DNA from 2 places in the Acinetobacter sp. A2 genome. Region 1 is predicted to be linked to the other one. Evidence: predicted binding sites of a transcription regulator. Region 1 holds the regulator's gene; the other holds the start of a gene.
The links. The regulator PhoB, encoded in region 1, activates phosphate uptake and scavenging genes when phosphate is short. The targets are predictions, from matches to a motif close to TGTCATNAANCTGTCATAA.
Positions count from the first base shown of each region.

Region 2: a site for PhoB is predicted at 7,588-7,606, ahead of ACNS8M_RS10710 (porin). Genes of this name have one in related genera too.

Region 1 covers NZ_CP183239.1:2,769,794-2,780,644, forward strand. The annotation lists gene ACNS8M_RS13130 (DUF445 domain-containing protein) at 1-897, shown strand, start outside; gene ACNS8M_RS13135 (hypothetical protein) at 1,220-2,365, shown strand; gene ACNS8M_RS13140 (methionine aminotransferase) at 2,564-3,718, shown strand; gene ACNS8M_RS13145 (MATE family efflux transporter) at 3,820-5,187, shown strand; gene ACNS8M_RS13150 (SDR family NAD(P)-dependent oxidoreductase) at 5,213-6,052, opposite strand; gene ACNS8M_RS13155 (TetR/AcrR family transcriptional regulator) at 6,264-6,983, shown strand; gene phoB (phosphate regulon transcriptional regulator PhoB) at 7,197-7,907, shown strand; gene phoR (phosphate regulon sensor histidine kinase PhoR) at 7,917-9,275, shown strand; gene asd (archaetidylserine decarboxylase) at 9,359-10,219, opposite strand; gene ACNS8M_RS13175 (sulfurtransferase) at 10,216-10,851, opposite strand, start outside.
Region 2 covers NZ_CP183239.1:2,247,892-2,258,742, reverse strand. The annotation lists gene bfmS (sensor histidine kinase BfmS) at 1-1,089, shown strand, start outside; gene putP (sodium/proline symporter PutP) at 1,176-2,666, opposite strand; gene ACNS8M_RS10735 (SPFH domain-containing protein) at 2,892-3,746, opposite strand; gene ACNS8M_RS10730 (NfeD family protein) at 3,748-4,233, opposite strand; gene ACNS8M_RS10725 (patatin-like phospholipase family protein) at 4,371-5,288, opposite strand; gene ACNS8M_RS10720 (1-acyl-sn-glycerol-3-phosphate acyltransferase) at 5,353-6,006, opposite strand; gene ACNS8M_RS10715 (MFS transporter) at 6,234-7,511, shown strand; gene ACNS8M_RS10710 (porin) at 7,640-8,761, shown strand; gene ACNS8M_RS10705 (DUF421 domain-containing protein) at 9,046-9,723, opposite strand; gene ACNS8M_RS10700 (molecular chaperone DnaJ) at 9,899-10,851, shown strand, end outside.

The DNA.
Region 1 (10,851 bases):
CCACAAAATAATGCGCAAGTCACGCAAGTCATTCAGCAAACTGTACCGAAAATTTTTGAGTTCGTGGGACAAGAGCAAATTGGGCGCTTTATTCAAAGTAACAGTGTGCAATGGATTCGCAACACTCAGGTAAACCATTTGGCCAGTGAAATGCTGCGTGCCGTTTTAGAAAATGATTTCCACCAAGATGTGCTGCAACGTGGTTTAGACCTAGCTCATGACTGGATGCTAAGACATCCTGAAAAAAGCCGTGAATTAACCCGTCAGTTGTTTAAAGAATTGGGCGTCTGGAAACTGGCTAAAGGTGCTAGCTGGATTGGCATTGATGTACAGCAACGCACCATAGATTCCTTGTTGCAACGAGTCGAATCTATGCTGGCAGACCCAGATCATCCTTGGCGCCAAAAGATTGAAGATGCTGGACAACAGCTGATGCTGCAACTGGCAGACAACAACAGCAGTGCGAGCCTGCGTCTGAATAACACTAAAAACACCCTGTTAGACAGCCCACCGGTCTTGAACTTTATTAGTGGTGCAGTGGTGATTCTCTGCAATGCGATTAAGGAAGATTTGCAAAAGCCTGACTCGGGGATTGCCCAAAACCTGCGTGTCGCAATTCAGCAAGTTGGTGAAAATATCATTGCCAACACGGCTGTGCGTCAGTTACTAAATGAAAAAATGGGCGCTATTGCGGTCAACTTGTCAGATCAATACAGCGAAAAAGTGATTCGTTTTATTAGTGAGCGTATTCATGAATGGGACTCACGCGAAATGATTGGCAAAATTGAAAACGAAGTCGGTGGCGATTTACACATGATTCGGGTCAATGGTGTCGTCGTCGGTGCATTTATTGGTTTGGGTCTAGGGATTATTCGGGCGTTGGTCGAGTTGATTTGAGATTGATTTTGTATTAAACCCCAATACTTTAGTTTAGATAAATCATCTAATTGATGAATTAATGACGGGTAAAAATTTATCATTTTTCAGTTGTAAATTTAGGCAAAATTTATTATTTTAAAAGCAAGGTCGCCTACCGTACTTACGCATGAGTAAAAAAGGGATTTAAACTATAAATTTATAGTTATCAAATTATGTCTGAAATTTAATTTTCTTAAGTATCAACTCGTTTGGTTCTTAGCATTTAAACATGCGTTGCTAAAAGTCTTATGACACCAAAAATTCTTTGAATAAGAGTTTAGAGTTGAAGGTAAAGAAAATTATGTCTATTCAAGAATTCGCTTTTCAATTGTCCAAAAAAGTTCAAGAACAATATTCTGTTAAGCTTGCCCGTTCACATATTTATGAATTAATTGCGTTATACCAAGGCTATAAAACTTATAGTGCCTTTGTAGCTCAAAATCTTTTAATTCTAGCTGAATATGATAATTCTGAAGAATATTATCAGCATGAATTAATTGGAGCTTTAACTTTAGAAATATTACACAATCCCCCCGAAACAGATTATTCAAATTATGACGAAGATGAACTGCACTGGGATGATTACGAAGGTCGTTCATTACTCAAGCATCTTACAACAATTATCATAAAACTTAAGAATCTGTTAAAAGTTGATATTTCAGAACAACTTTATTTTTCAATTTCTAAAACTATCTATCGAGAACTTTTATGGCTAAATTTAGAAGCCATCAACTTTAGATGTTTAAGAGAAGAGCTAAGCTATATCGATTTTGAAAATGGGCCAGTAATTGATCTGGAATTTGAAGATGAATATTTTGATTTTTCAAAAATAGCAGAACATTTTGAAAAAATACTTTCTTATGCAAAAGAACGAAACAATGCAGATGTCTATGCTTTAATCGGGGCTTATTACCGATATTTAGCTAATCAGATTGCGCCTTTTGGTCGCTCTGGCTCAAATTTTGGAAGCCAATGGGACAATAATAAACAAAAATATATCCTTTCTGACGAAACTAAGAAAAATAAAGCTCAGTATGAAGAATATATAAAACAAGCTGAATATTTTGAATCTTATATTCAAAACTCACCACTAAATCTCAATGAAATTAATTGGGATGCAGATACAGAAACAGTCTATAAACAAGTCCTATACTTGTGTAATCGTGGTGACGTTGATGCGATTGAATATTTTCTTTATAACAAAATATTCAAAACTGATGAAGAAGCATGGCTATACATCTATATAGCACAACTTTATGACGTAGATTTTACTCAAGATGATTTCAGAGCTTACAATGCCTACACTGGAGAAGACTATGATGATTATGGGCCTATGGCAATTTCAGGTCGTGAAGCAATTCAGTATGCTATAAATTTGCCTGAGCTAAATAAGGAAAAAGATGATTTAGCTCGAAAGTTTGCCCAAGAGTTATTTGAAGAAATTTAATTTAGTATCTCCATTTACAATATCTAAAAATGGGAGTTATTGTGCTCCCATTTTAGTATTTGAGGGATTATATCTCTCGATATTTAACAAAGTTATCTACCACTCGTAAAACTAAAAAACCAACCCTATCCCCATTTGCATTCAACCCTGAAAACGCTACGATGTAAAGCAAACTGCTGCCACCATCAGAACCTCTCTATGCTCAATATTCACGCAAAACTCCCTGCTCAAGGCCTCAGTATTTTTAGCCGTATGTCGGCTTTAGCTCAACAACTCAATGCCTTAAATTTATCGCAGGGTTTTCCAGATTTTCCTGCACCTGCAGCACTACTAGACGCATTAAGCCACGCCACACATGCAGGTTTCAATCAATATCCTTCAGGTGATGGCTACTTACCACTGCGTGAACAACTGGCGCAGCAGTTTTTGCAGCGCGATCAATTACAGCTTGACCCTGTCAGTGAAATTACCATCACCCCAGGGGCAACCCTTGCCATTTTTAGCATTATGCAAACCGTGCTGCAAGCAGGCGATGAAGTCATTATTTTTGACCCGAGTTATGACAGCTATGCCCCATGTGCAAAGCTGCTGGGTGCAAAAGCTGTGCACATTCCATTGCAAGCTCCGCATTTTCAGGTGGACTGGAATAGGGTTAAAGATGCGATTCATGCCAAAACCCGCATGATCATTATCAACACACCGCACAACCCCACAGGCACGGTATGGTCAGAACAAGAGTGGCAACAGTTAATTCACCTGATTCAGGCACATAACATTGTGGTACTGTCCGATGAAGTCTATGAACATTTGGTCTTTGATGATCAGCAACACCGTTCTGCACTGTCTTTTCCTGAACTCAGAGAACGTAGTTTCGTCGTCGGTTCTTTTGGTAAAACCTTTCATGTCACAGGTTGGAAAACAGGCTACTGTGCAGCCGCACCTGCTTTAATGCAACTCTTCCGCCAAGCCTATCAGTTTGTGAATTTCTGTGGGGTGACGCCTGTGCAAGTGGCACTGGCCAACTATATGCAGCAGCATCCTGAACATATTGCAGAGCTGGCAGGCTTTTATCAGGCCAAACGTGATTTATTTAATCATGGTATTGCCCAGTCACGTTTTCAGTTGAGTCCTGCACAGGGCACGTATTTTCAAAATTTGGATTACAGCAATATCCGTCCTGATTTAAATGCCGTAGACATGTGCCATTTCCTTGCCGAGCAACATGGCATTGTCGGTATTCCTGTGTCTGCGTTTTATCAAAGCCCGCCTGATGACTTACGTTTAATTCGTTTCTGCTTTGCCAAAAAAACCGAGACGCTGTTACGTGCAGCGGAAATTTTATCGGCAGTTTAAGTCAGGAATTGCATCGCTGAGTTACTGAAAAGCTAAGGCTTTTTAGGGGCGAATCATGCTAGGGTGAATAAAACAACCGCAGTTCAAACGCAGGATTTGGCATGGCAAGACCTCAGGCATTGGTCGATCACCCTCAGCTTTGGAAAACCTTTTTGGTGTTTCTATTGCCGTTGATTGCCACCAATATTTTGCAAAATCTCTCAGGCACCATTAATACTGTGTTTGTGGGACAAATGCTCGGGGTCGATGCGATTGCTGCAGTGTCGGTATTTTTCCCGATTATTTTTTGCCTGATGGCCTTTGTGATTGGACTCTCGGCAGGGTCTACCGTATTGGTCGGACAAGCATGGGGCGCACAAAATGTTGAAAAAGTACGCTGTATTGTGGGTTCGACCTTATTTATGACCCTAATTGGGGGCAGTGTCATTGCCTGCTTGGGCGTAATTTTTGCCAAGCAAATTCTACTATTACTTGGCACTGACCCGAAAGTGATGCATCTTTCAGTACCTTATGTGCAATGGATGCTGGCAGGCAGTCCGCTGCTATTTGTTTATATTATCTATACCTCTATTTTACGTGGTGTGGGCGACAGTCTAACGCCATTGATTGCATTGAGTTTGACCAGTCTCATGGGCGTCGTGATTACACCTGTACTGATTGCAGGCTATTTTGGCTTTCCACGTTTGGGCATTATTGCACCGGCCATTGCCACCATTTTAGGTTATCTGGCTGTTTTAATTTTCTTGGTGATTTATTTAAATAAAAAAGATCATCCACTCAAACTAGATTGGCACTTGTTTCGCCAAATTCGGCATCAACCCCATTTAAGCAAAGTCATTTTACGCTTAGGCATTCCGACAGGCTTACAAATGGTCACCACGTCTATGGCAGGTTTGGTGATTGTGGGGTTGGTTAATCGGCATGGCGCAGAAGCCACAGCAGCCTATGGTGCGGTCAATCAGGTGTTGAATTACATTCAGTTCCCTGCACTGTCTATTGCCATTGCCGCTTCTATTTTTGCTGCACAAGCGATTGGTGCAGGTAAAGCCGAACTACTGGCCAAAGTGACCCGCACCGCCTTAGGAATGAATCTGGTGATTACCGGTATTTTAGTCAGTTTAGGCTATTTGTTTTCTAAATATCTGATGGCGCTGTTTATTACCGACCCTGCGGTGGTGGTGCTAGGTCAACAACTGTTATTTATTGTGTTGTGGGCCATTGTATTCTTTGGTGCCAGTGCAATTTTTGCCTCAATTATGCGTGCCAGTGGCACAGTCACTGTACCCATGATCATCAATATTTTAGCCATTGTGCTGATTGAAGTGCCATGTGCCTATTTGTTTAGTCAACGCTGGGGCTTGGAAGGTATTTGGTATGCCTATGCCTTGGCATTTGTGAGCCTGTGCATCGGTCAAGGCGCGTATTATCAATTCGTCTGGAAGAAAAAGACCATCCAGGTTTTAGTCTAAATGGTCTTGTTTAGTCTAGATTAGATTAACTACGTTTTTTACCCAGCTTGGTTGCCCATGCTGTGACTTTTTGATAACCCGTTGGAACAATACGCTGAATCAAGTCTAAGCTTTTCGCATCATTACCAATCAATAAACGGCGTTTATCTTTTTGTACCGCTTCTAAAATTTGACGTGCTGCTTCTTCAGGTGGACAACGCAATAATTTATTAAATGCACGTGCCGATTTTTCAGGATTCATACCCAACGTGCGCATGCTGTCATTCATTTTTGCGTTATTGGCAATATTGGTACGAATCCCACCTGGATGTACACTCAATGCACTCACACCGCAGTTTTCCAAGTCCAATTCCTGACGCAAAGACTCTGTAAAACCACGCACCGCAAATTTGGTTGCGTTATAGGCCGACTGAGTCGGTTGTGCGGTTAAACCAAACAAACTTGAAATATTAATAATATGGCCATCGCCCGTTTGTTTAATTAAAGGCAAAAACTCTTTGGTGCCATACACCACGCCCCAAAAGTTAATGCCAACAATCCACTCCAGTTCTTCGTAAGTTGCGCCCTCTACAGTAGAACCCAAAGCCACGCCTGCATTATTAAAAATCATATTCACCGAGCCGTGATCTTGTACAGTTTCTGCCGCCCAAGCACGCATTTGCTCCAGCTGAGACACATCTACCTTTTTAATGGTCACACGCACATTGCTGTTTTTTAACAAGTCTACCGTTTGGGCCAAACCTTGTTCATTCACATCACTAAGCGATAAATGACAGCCTTGCTGTGCCAAAAGCACTGCCAGTTGCTGTCCAATCCCCGAGCCTGCACCTGTAATTGCGGCAACTTTATTTTTAAAATTTTTCATGTGGTTTCCTTGAGTGTGTTGCCTGCACAGTTCAGACCTGCTTGTTTTTCTGTAGGGCTGTGCAGTTATATCGCTTTCAATATAATTTTGACAATAACTATTGTCAATATAAGTCAAAACGAATATCGCAAACAAATATGAAAACATAGGTTTAACAGATAATTATTGCTAATATAAAACCCATTAACGAATTTATTTGGCTCAGGTGAAGATGACAGAACAACTGCCCATCCACGCAGACACACAACAACAGCCCCAAAAACAACAAAAAGAACGTCAGTTTAAAGGTCTGTCTTTAACTGAACGCAAACAGGCACGTCGGGAAAAACTGATTGAAGCGGGTATTCAGGCCTATGGTACGCATGGTTTTTTTGCCGTGACTGTCAAAGATATTTGTACCGAAGCCAAACTGACCGAGCGTTACTTTTACGAATCCTTTAAAAAAAGCGAAGAACTATTTCAGACTATTTTTTTAAAACTGATTGATGAATTGCAGCAAAATGTCATGCAAGCCATTATGCAGGCATCCACCGACCCGAAAAAAATGATTGATGCAGGCCTGACCGCCTTGCTGACCACCCTAAAAAACAACCCACAAATGGCACGTATTATTTATATAGATGCCATGTTGGTACAGGAACTGCATAATCAGGCCACTATTCACGAAACCATGTCACGTTTTGACCGTATGATTCAGGCCTTTGTGATGTTGATGATGCCGCATTTAGACCGCCCTAACCGTGAAATTTCCTTGGTTGCCACAGGCTTAAATGGCTATGTCACCCAAATTGCGATTCGCTGGGTCATGAGTGATTTTAAACAATCGATGGAAGATGTTTTGTCGTCTTGCCGCATTGTATTTTTATCACTGCTTCAAACCTTTTCAGACAAAGAGCAAGTGCTTGATAAAGATTCCAGCAATCTGTCATAAAACTGAAAAATATTCATAATATTTTTTAATTTCATTATTTTACTTTGACTGAATATCTGCAGATATTTCATCAAATCGACACTAGTTTGTCACAAATTATTGCAAAAATAGCCTGTTTACCCCTTTCTGCAATGATACTGTCATAATTAATCTTTGTAATAAGCCTGTCATAAATAAAACGGTCCACCGTTAACATCTATAGGATATTGCGTTGTGAAAGATGACTACATTTTAATCGTCGATGACGAACTCCCAATTCGGGAAATGATCCATACCTCTTTAGATATGGCAGGCTTTCAGTGCTTACAGGCAGAAGATGCAAAACAAGCGCATCAAATGATTGTCGATCAACGTCCAGCGCTTATCTTGCTTGATTGGATGATGCCAGGCGGTGTCAGCGGTGTAGACTTGTGCCGTCGCCTAAAACGTGACGATAACCTTGCAGAAATTCCAGTGATTATGCTGACTGCACGTGGCGAAGAAGACCACAAGGTTCAAGGGCTAGATGCAGGCGCAGATGACTACATGACCAAGCCTTTCTCGACCCGTGAACTGGTGTCGCGTATTAAAGCGGTATTACGTCGTGCCAATGCCCTAAGCGGTGAAAAAACCATTGATGCCAACGGTTTAATTCTAGACCCAGTTAGCCAGCGGGTGAGTTTTGGTGACAATATTTTAGAAATGGGGCCAACTGAATATCGCTTACTTGCGTTCTTTATGACCCATCCTGAACGTGCCTATACCCGTGCACAATTGCTTGACCAAGTCTGGGGCGGCAATGTATATATTGAAGACCGAACTATTGATGTGCATATTCGTCGTTTACGTAAAGTCTTGGAACCGTATGGTGTAGACCGTTTTGTGCAAACGGTACGTGGTACAGGTTATCGCTTCTCGACGCGTGCGGATGTTGCTTTAGGCTAAAATTATTTTATGTACGAACCTTACCCAGTCCCTGAACTCGCCCGTGACCTCAAACAAGTTCGTTACAGCAGTTTATGGACTTTTGCCAAACAAGACTTTCGTTTACTGGCCTTTTTTCTCATTATTGCAAGTTTGATTGGATTTGGGATTGGGTATTTTTGGATTTGTATTAGCATCGCCTTTTTGCTGTTTTTTCTTCAGCAAATGCGCTCTTTATACTTAGTCAACGACTGGATTTCTAATCGTCCCTATGATGTGCCGCCCAATCTGCACGGCATTTGGGGGGCATTGTTATTCAATGTTTATCGCTCACAACGTCAGGAACGTATTGTTCAGGCCGAAATGGTCGGGCTGATTGACCGCGCACAGTCATCTCTAGTGGCATTAGATGAAGCTGTCATGCTGATTGATGAAAATCACCAAATTGAATGGTGGAACCCTGCCGCAGAAAAACTTTTAGGTATTCAGCCCTTAGACCGTGGACGCAATATTCTGACTATTTTGCGCCAACCGAATTTTATTGAATATTTTAACCATATTGACCAAGCACCCGATGGCTTAAAGATGAAATCGACCGTATGCGAAGGGCAATACGTACAGGTTAAAATGACCCAATTTGGTGGAGATAGCCGTTTGTTATTTGCCTACGACATGACCCGTATGCATAACCTTGAGCAAATGCGTAAAGACTTTGTCGATAACATTTCACACGAATTGCGCACCCCGCTGACCGTACTCAGTGGCTATATTGAAACCTTTACCGATCAAGAAGAGATTAACCCACGCTGGAAACGTGCTTTCGAGCAAATGCAGTCACAAACCCGCCGCATGAATGCGTTGGTGAATGACCTGCTTTTATTATCTCGCTTGGAAAATGAAAAAACCATCGCCAAAAATCAAATCATTGAAATGCCAAGTTTAATGAATCAATTATTTGATGATGCGCATGCCTATAATGTCGATTATGGTCATACCCTCAACTTAAATATTGACAGTCATTATGATTTAATCGGTTCAGATGTAGAACTGGCCAGTGCCTTTAGTAACCTGATTACTAATGCCATTAAATACACCCCGAAAGGCGGTACCGTTACCATTGGCTGGCATGATGATGGCAATCAAGGCTATTTTACTGTGGAAGATACAGGCATCGGGATTGATCCTAAACATTTACCACGTCTGACCGAGCGCTTTTACCGTGTAGACAGCGCACGCAGCCGACAAACTGGCGGCACAGGTTTAGGCTTAGCAATTGTGAAGCACGTTTTAATGCAGCACAACGCACACTTGGAAGTAGAATCTAAAGAAAATCAAGGCTCTACCTTTAAAGTCGTGTTCCCGAAAGAACGTTTATACCATGTGACTTAAGTTCAAGTTTAAAAATATCCTGCTCATTGAAATCAAAAAAACGCCAAATCAATTTGGCGTTTTTTATTTCTCAACCCATAAAATTATACTGCGGTAACGGTATGCCCCAAGGCTTTACCCATTTCCACCACCGAATTGGCTTGGAATTCAGCATCCCACTGCATTTTATTTTCTTCAAATAAAACAATTGCCGTTGAACCCAAATAAAAACGTCCCAATTCTGCACCCTTTTCAAGGAACAATTGGTGTTGATTCAGTTCTAAACGCCCCGATGGTTTCACCTTGCCTGTAGCTACGGTTTCAATACCCGCTACAATCATCGCACCCACCAAAACAACCGCCATACGACCCAGTTCGGTATCAAACAAACACACCATACGCTCATTGCGGGCAAATAAACCTGGAATATTTTCTGCTGTGGTTTGGTTCACCGAAAATAGCTCACCTGGCACATAAAGAGTTTCAGTCAGTGTGCCTGCAAACGGCATATGCACGCGGTGATAATCTCTCGGAGATAAATATACCGTGGCAAACTGACCATTTTTAAATGGTTCTGCCAGTTGCGGGTCGGCAATTAAATTTTCAACAGTAAATTGCTGGCCTTTGGCTTGAAAAATAGCGCCATCTTCAATTTTACCCAATTGCGAAATTGCACCATCTGCAGGCGATACAATGCTGCTCGGATTGCTGTCAATTTCACGTACGCCCTGCTTTAAAGAACGGGTGAAAAATTCATTAAAAGATTTATATTTCAAGGCATTGCTTTGCTCTGCCAATGACATATCAATGCCATACTGGGCTTTAAATGCCGTAATAACCGCATTTTTCAGTACAGGATGCTCGCTAGCTGCAAGTTTACCTACAACACGTGATAATTGATGTTGTGGCACAACGCGCTGTGCCTGAATGAAAATTTGTTTTTTTAAACGTGATGTGAGGCTCAAGACGGCAACTCTCCAGTAATAACAGGACTGTCAGGGCGGTTGCCCCATTCACTCCACGCACCATCGTAGGCCTGAATTTGCCAACCCAGTAATCTTCCTAAAATATAGGCCAGACCTGAACGGTGATGTGACTGACAATACACCACTACAGGTTCATTGAGATTGAATCCGAGTTGTTCCAGACGCTGTCGTGTGCGTTCTAAGGGGTGCAATTTTAAATGATTTTCACGATTAAGGGCAGTACTCCATTCAAAATGCAATGCCCCTGGTATGTGACCACCGCGTCGTGCAGCCAAACGCAGCCCTGTATATTCATCTACAGTACGGCAATCCCACAGTTGAACAGACTGGTTTTGGCACTTTTCTAATAGCTCATCATATTGAATACGATACTGATTTTGCGCTACAACAGGAGCAAGTGTACTGACAGGTTTCAGTGATTCAACTTCAGAAGTGGTCGGAAAACCTGCGGCCAACCAAGCATGAATACCGCCATTGAGCAAACTGGTATTTTCAAAGCCTAAACAGTGCAAGTTCCAGATCAAACGCCCAGCCCATGCACCGCCTTCATCATCATAAGCCACCACATGATGCTCAGGCGAGATATTCAAATACTGAATCAAATCCTGTAA
Region 2 (10,851 bases), 520 kb from region 1:
AGACTCGACCATAGCATTATTTTATATCGTGACAATGCCACAGTGCGTGGAACCACCATTTCAATTGTCTCGCCAATGCCGAACTCACCCTCAGAAGTGCTGGTTTTAGGGCCTGTACCGTTGTTTAACTGGATGCCATTCCAGTTGGCAGCAGGGATTACCTTACTGAGTATGTTTATGTTGAGTTTGGGTGTATATGGTCTGATTTTGCCAATGCAGCGTAAAATTCGTGAAGTGAACTATGCCTTAAACCGTACCAAATCGGGTGATTTAAACATGCGTTTACCCGTAGATGGTGCCGATGAAATGGCAAGTTTGGCATCTAGCTATAACAGCATGTCAGACCATATTCAGCGTTTGATTGAAGCGCAGCGTGAGCTGATGCGTGCGGTATCGCATGAACTGCGCACACCTGTAGCACGCATCCGTTTTGGCATGGAAATGCTGGCAGAGGAAGATGACTACGAGTACCGTTTACAGCAAATGGAAATGATTGATAAAGATATTGAGGCACTGAATACCTTAATTGATGAGATCATGACATACGCCAAGCTGGAACAGGGCATGCCATCTTTAGAAATTGAAAAGATTGTTTTACTGGAAGTCTTGGAACAGGTTGCCACTGAAACTGAAGCCTTAAAAACCCAGAAAGATATTCAGTTGATTGCCCCACCAGATACTTTAGAAGTGGAAGCAGAACGCCGCTACCTACACCGTGTGGTGCAAAACTTGGTGGGCAATGCCGTGCGTTACTGTGACCATAAAGTGTTGGTCAGTGGTGGTATTAATCCGCAAGGAATGGCCTATGTTTGTGTGGAAGATGATGGCCCAGGAATTCCGGAACAAGATCGCACACGTGTCTTTGAAGCCTTTGCGCGTTTAGATGACAGTCGTACCCGTGCATCGGGTGGTTATGGCTTGGGGCTGTCGATAGTGAGCCGTATTGCGTACTGGTTTGGCGGTAAAATTGAAGTCGATCAAAGTCCAAATTTAGGCGGAGCACGTTTTACTATGAGCTGGCCAGCCAAGCGTTTTAGCAAAGTGAAAAAGAAAGGACCTGTAGAGAAAACGACAGATTCATTGACGTGATTTGAATTTTAAAGCACCTCTTAACAATAAAAAAACCAGTGCAGTTCAAGGCACTGGTTTTTTATATCTAGGTTTATAAATTTAGCTTAACTTAATTCTTTATATTGTTGATCAGCCTGTTCAAAACGCGCTGTTACTTCCTGACTTGGTGCTTTGCCCAATAAACTCACCACCACAATTGCAAGCCATGAACAGATAAAGCCTGGAATAATTTCGTAAACATCCGTATCTGCCCCTAAGTTTTTCCAAAGAATGACCATGACCGCACCAACAACCATCCCCGCCAATGCGCCATTTAACGTCATACGTTTCCAGAACAAAGAAAGAATGATGAGCGGACCAAATGCAGCACCAAACCCTGCCCATGCATAAGACACTAGCCCGAGTACTTTCGCTTCAGGGTTACCTGCCATCCAAATGGCCAATAATGCAATCATCAGTACCATGCCACGCCCGACCCAAACCAATTCATTCTGTGAGGCATTCTTGCGTAAGAAAGATTTGTAAAAGTCTTCGGTTAAGGTACTTGAGCAGACCAAAAGTTGACAGCTTAAGGTACTCATAACCGCTGCTAGAATTGCAGCCAAAACCACACCTGCCACCCATGGATTAAACAAAATTTTTGTCAGTTCCATAAATACGGTTTCAGGGTTGGCATTGACCACACTTGCAAGCTCAGGATGTTGCTGGAAGTAAGCGATACCAATAAAACCTGCTGCAACAGCACCGCCTAAACACAGGGTCATCCAAGTCATACCAATACGACGTGCTTTAGGAATAGATTTCACAGAATCTACGGCCATAAAACGCACTAAAATATGTGGTTGTCCAAAATAGCCAAAACCCCATGCCATCAGAGAAAGAATCGCCACCCAACTTAAATCTCCCATAATATTTAAGGCTTGTGGGCGTGCTGCTTCTAAAGCAAGAGTGACTTGGCTAAGGTCTGAAAAACTGAGTAGGGTGATGATTGGTGTGAGCAAGAGTGCAAAAATCATGAGGCCTGCTTGAATGGTGTCTGTCCAGCTGACGGCCAAAAAGCCACCAATAAACACATAGCTGATGGTGGCAATCGCACTAATCCACAATGCTGTGCTATAAGACAGATCGAACATGCTTTCAAAGAGGCGTGCACCTGCGACCATGCCTGATGCGCAATAAATAGCAAAGAAAATTAAAATCACGCAGGCAGATACAATGCGCAGCACTTTCTTTTGGTCATTGAAGCGATTTGAAAAATAGTCGGGCAAGGTCAGTGCATTATTTTGTACTTCAGTATGTACCCGTAAGCGACCTGCAACCAATAACCAGTTGAGCCATGCACCTATAATCAGACCAATGGCAATCCACATTTCAGACAAACCATACAGATAAATAGCGCCAGGCAAACCCATGAGCAACCAGCCACTCATATCGGATGCGCCTGCAGATAATGCCGTGACCAGACTTCCTAAACGACGACCACCCAAAATATAGTCGGAGAAGTTGCGGGTTGCACGGTATGCCAACAGCCCAATCATAAGCATGGCAATAATATAAAACAGGAAGGTAATGATGGTGGGATTGAGTGCGCTCATAGGGTATCCATTTTTGGATTGGACAGTCGATAGAAAAATGCAAAGGGTGATGTCGGGCAGTTTAGTCGCTCAAAGTGGTCTGTACATGCGCTTCATCTACCAAGTTGCTTCCATCAATAAACGCGAAATTTAACCATACATTAAAAAATATTTCAGTTTTATTTCTTCTTCTGCATAAAAATAGGCAGCTTAATAGCTGCCTATTGAGTTGATTTATAAATTGAATTAATTGTTGCGACCCATCACGCCACGAATGGTATTCAAGACATCAGCAGGTAAAACCACAGTTTTAGCATTGTTGGATTTCGCCATATCTTGCATGGCTTTCACATATTGTTCACCCAACAGATACGCTACAGGAATTTCTTTATCACCCACTGCTGAGCTGACCATTTCAATTGCACGTTGTGAAGATTCAGCCAATACAACCTGTGCTTCTGCATCACGACGTGAGGCTTCCAAACGACCATCGGCTTCTAAAATAGCAGCTTGTTTTTCACCATCTGCTTTGGTCACTGTCGCACGACGTTGACGTTCAGCCGCAGCCTGTTCTTCCATAGCCGCTTGCATGGTGTGTGATGGTTTAATATCCTGAATTTCTACAGTTTTAAGGGTAATCCCCCAATCTGAAATATCGTCAGAAATGGCTGCTTTCAGTTTGGCTTTAATGTGATCACGTGAAGACAAGGCATCATCTAAATCCATTTCACCCACAATCGAGCGCAGCGAAGTTTGCACTAGGTTTTGAATCGCCCAAGTATAGTTTTCAATGCCGTACACCGCTTTTTCTGGTGTAGTCAGGTTGATATAAGCCACAGCGTTCATAAGCAGTACTGCGTTATCACGGGTGATCACTTCCTGAGATGGAATGTCTAAGACAATGTCTTTGGTGGTGACTTTATAAGCCACTTCATCTACATACGGAATGACGAAGTTTAAACCAGGAGCAAGGGTGGTGTGGTATTTACCCAAACGCTGCACGATCCATTTATAACCTTGCGGAACAATGCGCACACCTTTAAAAATAGTAATACTGACAAAGGCTAAAATCGCTAAAACAATAATAGAACCACCAGACATTTTAATTTCTCACTTTTTCGTTGTCATGTGTGCTGTGATGCGGCTGCACCACTAAATCATTACCCAAAATATCAATCACGCGAATACGGTCACCCACTTGCACAGGGCTGGTGGTACGGCAGTTCCACTCATCTGAACCAAGTACAGGCATTGGAAAACGGACTTTAATTTGGTCATGCTCCAAATTAATTTGAATCACCATGCCAATTTGTCCAATGGTGGCTTCGCGTGACAGGCCTGCTTTGGTTTTATCGGTAGATAGGGGCTTAATAAATTTAAACCAAGCCAAAGTACAGAGTACCGATAGGATAATCCACATCACCAATTGCGTGGTGGTGCTCATCATGGGGAACATCCAATATAAAATACCCACCATGATTGCCCCGACGCCAAACCATAAGGCGGCAAAAGCAGGCAACATGAGTTCGGAGAGCATTAACAGAACGCCTAGTACAAACCAGTGCCAAGGTTCAAGAACGAATTCCATACATCTACTCGCGTATTTTTACTGTGAATTGAAACTGTTAGTGTGATGTGTGCTGGCATCATGGTTAGATGATATTTTGCACTTTCATCACTTTAACAGATCAATAAGTTTCTGAATATTAAAAAAATCACTGAAATTTAAAATTTCGGACGTGGTGCTGGTTTTAATGCAGCCGGTGATTTTTTAAAGTTCTGAATCGCTTGCTGGATGGCACGAATTTTAAGTTGTGCCGCTTTTTCACCTTCCAAAATAGTTTGGTTACTGGCTTTTAAATCGAGCGTGCCAATATGACCGACTTTGGGTTGAATCACGATATTGGCTTGAGCCAGTTCCTGATTGATACTTTGCTGCCCCATAATATTTAGGGTTTGATCGAGTAAACCCCACATATTTACAGGTTGATTACCTGTTGGACGTGCTGAAATATCAACAGCAATCACCAAGTCTGCCCCCATGGCTTTGGCTGTTTCTACAGGAATCGGACTGACCAGACCGCCATCGACATATTGTGTTCCGCCAATGGTGGCAGGTACAAAGACATTCGGAATACTGCAAGATGCACGAACGGCTTGACCTGCATTGCCTTTAATAAAGTCGGCTTTGCGGCCATTATCTAAACGTGTGGCAACGGCAGCAAAACGAATTGGAAACTTTTCAATAGGTTTGTTGGCCACGTGTTGATTGACATAATCTTGTAGTTTTTGTCCTGCAACAAAACCTTGACGGCTTAATGTTAAATCACGAATGTCAGATTCTTTAAACGTCAGGGCAATATGCTGAAGCTGATAAGGACTTTTACCACTGGCATATAAGCTGCCCACAAAACTGCCAGCACTGGTGCCTGTAACAATTTTAGGTTTAATACCGTGGGATTCTAAAACTTTAATTACACCAATATGGGCAAAACCTTTGGCACCGCCACCACCAAGTGCCAGTGCAATGACAGGTTCACGAGCCTGAATCGGTGTCGTACTTGGTGGTGTTTTTGTCGTTTTATCGCAGCCCGCTAAACTCAGGGCAAGTACGCCCAGCAAAGAATAATGAAGAAATCGCATATCAGCCAATTATAATCAGATCAAACAAACTGGTGACCATCTCAACAAAAAATGAAAACTTTGACTAGCCTTTTTTCAAAAGCTTTTGTAACGGTTTGGCCAGCCAATGCGGATTTTTAGCCGAAAACTTACCGGTATAGTGTTGATAAATGGCTTCTAAATCTTGACCATAATTCCCTGTAGGATGAAACACCCCCAAAATATGAATGGTTTTGTGGGCATAATCAAAAGAGAACATCACAATGGGGATGTTGGCACCATGGGCAATATGGTAAAAGCCACTGCGGATATTTTCAGCCTGTTTGCGTGTACCTTCGGGTGCCATACCAATCCAGATTTTTTCTTTTTGCCGCACAATTTCAATAATGTCCTGCGTATGACCTTGTGGAGAATGACGCACCACAGGAATTACCCCAATCCAGTTTAAAAGTGGTTTGAGCGGTGTTTCAAACAACGTATGTTTGCCAAAAATGGTAATTTGAATACCCAGACCAAGTAGTGCGGTGAAACCGTGCCAAGCATCAATGTTTGACGTATGCGGAGAAATAATAGCAACGGCTTTGGGCAAGTTTGGAAATTCACCCACCATTTGCCAGCCTTGAGCCAAAAAGATATTTTTAAATACAGCACGGCTCGAGGCTGTACCACGTTGTGGAACTTGGTCTGGTAATTGTGGAAATTGCCGTGTCGTACGTGAAAGTGGATTGGTCATTTTCATGGGGGCAGTGTCATCCTGACGTGCATAAAGAACAACGATGTAGATGCCATATCATGACGCATGCATCTAAATCTATTCAAGATATTAGACTTTCGCTTTGTCTGATTCATTGGCAAAATAGTCGAAATCTGATGATGAAAATGATGAAAAATAACAATCCATGATTCAAAATTTTAGTGCAGTACTGCGCTATTTTGATTGATTACCAATATTTTGATTGAGAAGCCATGCCCAACTTGCGCCAGACCTATTTGTTACTGTTCTCTTTATATTGGGCGCAGGGTTTACCTGTTGGGTTTATGACCCATGCCTTGCCTGTTATTTTACGGGCGCAAGGTGTGTCTTTAGCGCATATCGGTGGTTTTGGTTTATTGATGTTGCCGTGGTCAATTAAGGTATTTTGGGCACCTTTGGTTGATCGTTTGGGTTATCAACCGCTAGGGCATTACCGTAGCTGGATTTTACCTTGTCAGTGGCTTAGCGTGTTGGTACTGATTGGGCTGTCGTTTTTACCCATTGAGTCTTTAAATCATCCTATTTATTTGTGGGTGTTTTTTGTGGCTTTGCTGAGTATGAATTTAGTCGGTGCTACGCAGGATATTGCCACCGATGGTTTGGCCGTCAATATTTTACAGGCCAAGCAGCAACATTGGGGCAATACTTTTCAGGTGGTTGGCTCTCGACTTGGCTTTATTGTTGGCGGTGGTGCAATTCTGTGGGCATTGGACTGGCTAGACTGGCAAAAAACTTTTTTGATTTTGGCGGCATTGGTTTTTTTAAATACTTTACCCATTTTGCTGTTTAAAGAACCACAGCATGCTTCCAAGCGAGCACTTGCTCAACCTTTGGTCAAAATGTCATTTCGCGCACGTCTTGCTGCTATTCGGGAATATCTACAATATTTTGTAGAAACACCTGTGTTGTACGCATGGCTCTGGGTCTTGCTCAGTTTTAAAATTGCTGATGGTCTTTCTGGCCCATTACTGAAACCGTTAATGGTCGATTTAGGTTTAAGTTTTTCTCAAATTGGTATTTATGTGACCATGTTAGGTGCGCTAGCGGCTTTGTTAGGCGCAGGCATTGCGGGCTTGATGCTGAAATGGTACTCACGCATGCAAGCCTTACTGATTTTTTCGGTACTGAAAATTTTGAGTTTAGCGGCCTATGCTTATTTGGCTTGGCAATATGAACAGCAAACTCACGTTCCACACTGGCTCATTTATAGTATTAATGCAGCAGAAGACTTATGTTCTGCCATGTTATTGGTGGTCATGCTGACCTTAATTATGCAATACAGCCGTAAGCAATACGCAGGCACAGATTTCACATTTCAGGTGGCCATTATGGCAACCATCAGTGGAGTGTTATATACATTGAGCGGTATTTTGGGCGATGTTTTAGGCTATGCCCATTACCTGATGCTGATTTGTGTGGTGGCATTGTTATGTCTTGTTCCGATTTTGAAATGGTCAAAAAAGGCCAAATTACCCCATCCTGATTATTGATTAAATTGGCAATCAAGAACAGCAAGTTTAATGATAAATATAAGATAAATTTATAAAAATTAATTTATTTTTATCAATATGACAGCGCTGTAACATCTGTTGCAAATGATTTCTCAGGATGAAACAACATGAAAACTCAACTTGCAACAGCGCTTGCGCTTAGTCTTTTTTCTAGTGCTGTCTTTGCAGCGCCGTCATTTTATGGCGAGATTGATGTCTCGATTGATTATCTGTCAGAAGATAATCGGGCAGGGGTGAATCAGCGTGATGTGGTGGAAATTAATTCAAATAGCTCTTTTGTTGGGCTAAAAGGGGAAGAAAAAGTTACAGAGCGTTTAAATGCACTGTATCAGGCAGAATTCACCATTCATGTAGATGATGGAGAATCCAATTCAGATACTTTTGTGCCACGCAATTTATTTGTTGGGCTTAAAGATGCGCAATTGGGGACGGTCAAAGTCGGCAAAATTGATACACCGCTGAAACAACTTTCTGGTGCGGTAGATAACGTTAATAACTATGTCGATAACAAAGCCGATGTAGCGGGCATTTTTACAGGTGAAAACCGCATAGATAATGTGGTGGTTTATGAATCGCCTGCATTTAAACTGAATGATGCACAGCTAAAAGCTACGCTACTATTGGCTTCAGGTGAAGCTTCTGGTATTGCCAAAGGCAAGGGCGCATCTAAAGTAGCAGGTCGTGGTTTAGGAGATGCTTTTTCGAGTTCACTGGTTTATGACAACCAAACAGTGTTGCTTGGTGTGGGGTATGACAAAGCAATTCCATCCAATTTTGCAGGCGGGGGTATTTTAAATACCAAACAGGGTGAAATTGGGGAAGTTAAGGCCATTTTTGCAGCAGCAGATACCCTACGTGCAATTGGCCGAGTGAATTTAAATCATGGAGTTGTACTAAAGACTTTATATCAAACTTCGGAAGTTGCTGCAGTTGCGGGGAATGATACGCGAGCCGCCACAATTGATGATTCTGAAGGGTGGTTAATTGGTGCTGAATATAATCTGTCTGCTATAAAGGCATGGACACTGAAAGCACAATACAGCCAAAATACAACTCGCTTTAAGGGCGCACAAGCAGACTTTGATGCACAGCAACTATTCGCAGGGGCAGAGTATGCATTGAATAAACAGCTGAAAACTTATGCTTATGCAGGTTTACTGACCTTAGAACAAGGGCCAGCAGAAACCAAACAGCCTGTGGTGGGCACAGGGTTTGAATATAAGTTTTAAATTTTTACAGAACAGGGTGTTGTATGACAGCGCCCTGTTTTGACTTCTGAAATATGTGTATTAAGTGAATATCAATAAAAAAGCGACCCTGACGGAGTCGCTGGAGTATAAGACGCATCTACATTGTGCATGATACGTAACTAAATTTTTATGATGGATGCAAATTATTATTTGCGCATTCAGTGCATCACCGAAGCAGCGGGTACAGTATAAATCTAAATTATGACAATACTGCGACAGCTTAAGTCGCATGGGTGTTTTTAAACCGATCCCGTGTGAATCTACTAAGCGCGATAAGGCGTATTAATGGCTTGTGTCCATTGCTGTTTGCTGCAACGTGGACAGACGACATTGGCATGTTCGAGTAAACTGACATGACCACAATACATACAGGCATAGTAGGTATGCGGTTCTGTACGGTGAATGGCTTGGCAGGCTTTAGGGAATAACGGCAAGCCGTATCGTGTTGCTTCGCCTAGAAAAAATAACATGCTGAATTTGCCATCACTTTCCAGTAAACCAACACGCACCTGACCTAAATGTTCAACTCCTTGCTGGCGCATTTCTGCAAAGAATTCATCATGCGACATTTTGCCCAGTTTAATCTTTTCTAAAACCAGTTCACCATCTTCTACAATATAAAGTGATTTGCCCTCCACCAAATCTTCAAAGGCTTGGTATTTCATCATTAACCATGTAATGAGGCGATACATGGCAATCACCACCGCCATGACCACTAAAGCATGTACCAATGGCAAATCTTCGGTAAACATCGGGTCGCCAGCAATAGACCCGAGCGATAAAATAATAGCCAATTCAAAAATAGACAGTTGGCGTACGCCACGTTTACCTGTTAGCCGTAAAAATATAATGATCATGCCAAACATGAGTGCGGCACGAATAATCAATTCGGCAACAAAGACCCAAGTGGTGTCGTGAATAAAAATCTGCTGCACGTCCATGCGTTATACTCATTAAGATGCTTTTAGCAATGTAGCAACTTTAACTTACTCATTTTTTAGTGTTTTTGTGAAGTTTATAAGTGGCTCTGCTACGGGAGAAACCAATCAAGCCGTGACTATGCGAGTTGTATGCATGACGGCATAATACAATTTACCTTTTACTTTAATTTTAACTATGACTTTTGCATTAAGCGCTACACCTCAAACGGTGCTTGAAGTTACACCACAGCATAAAAAACTAAATGTGTTGATTGAGCAGATTGAACAGCAAAAACGGTTATTGCTTGCTTGGCAAAATGCCAAAGATGAAATTCGTGCTTATAGTCAAAAGGCGTTGATGCCTGCTTATCGTGAGTTATATCGCACGCTGTATGAGCAGATGCAGACGCTGTGGAATAGCCTCAGTCATTACCATTTAAGTAAGTCAGATACGGTAACTGTTGAAGATAAAATTCAGGCACTCACTTGCTTGTTGCAAGGTTCGCATTTGTTAACCCAAATGCAGGTAGATGAAGTGGAAAAGATGTATATTTACTATGCACAGGCAAGTGAATATAGCCAGAATAAAAAATCTAAGCAGAAATCTAAAAAGAAAATGGAAACGTCTTTTGATGTGCCTGAAACTTTAGATACTGAAAATGAAAGTTATGATGAAAATTGGAACAGCGAACAATATCAACAAGTACGAGAGCAGGCCAAGTTAAAACGTCAGCAAGATAAGCAAGCTCAAGCTGAAAAGATGGTGAATCAATCGCTTAAAATGGTTTATTTAAAAATTACCTCGATTATTCACCCTGACCGTGAACCTGATGAATCTAAGAAAGCAGAAAAGACTGAACTTTTACAACGTGCTAATGCGGCTTATGAACAGGAAGATTTATTCTTTTTACTGAAACTGCAGCTTGAAGTAGAACAAAGTAAACAGGGTACAAATAAAGGTTTAAGTGTGGAGCAAGTGAAGTTTTACCAACAGGCTTTAGAAGCCCAAAGCCAAGCCTTGCAAAATCAAATTCAGGAATTGATTAACTCACTGGTTTGGTCAAATAAAGCCAAAATTGCGGTGCAGAAATCCAAAGGACAATTGAATATTGCTAATTTATATAAGCAGATTGATGCGGATGCATCTGC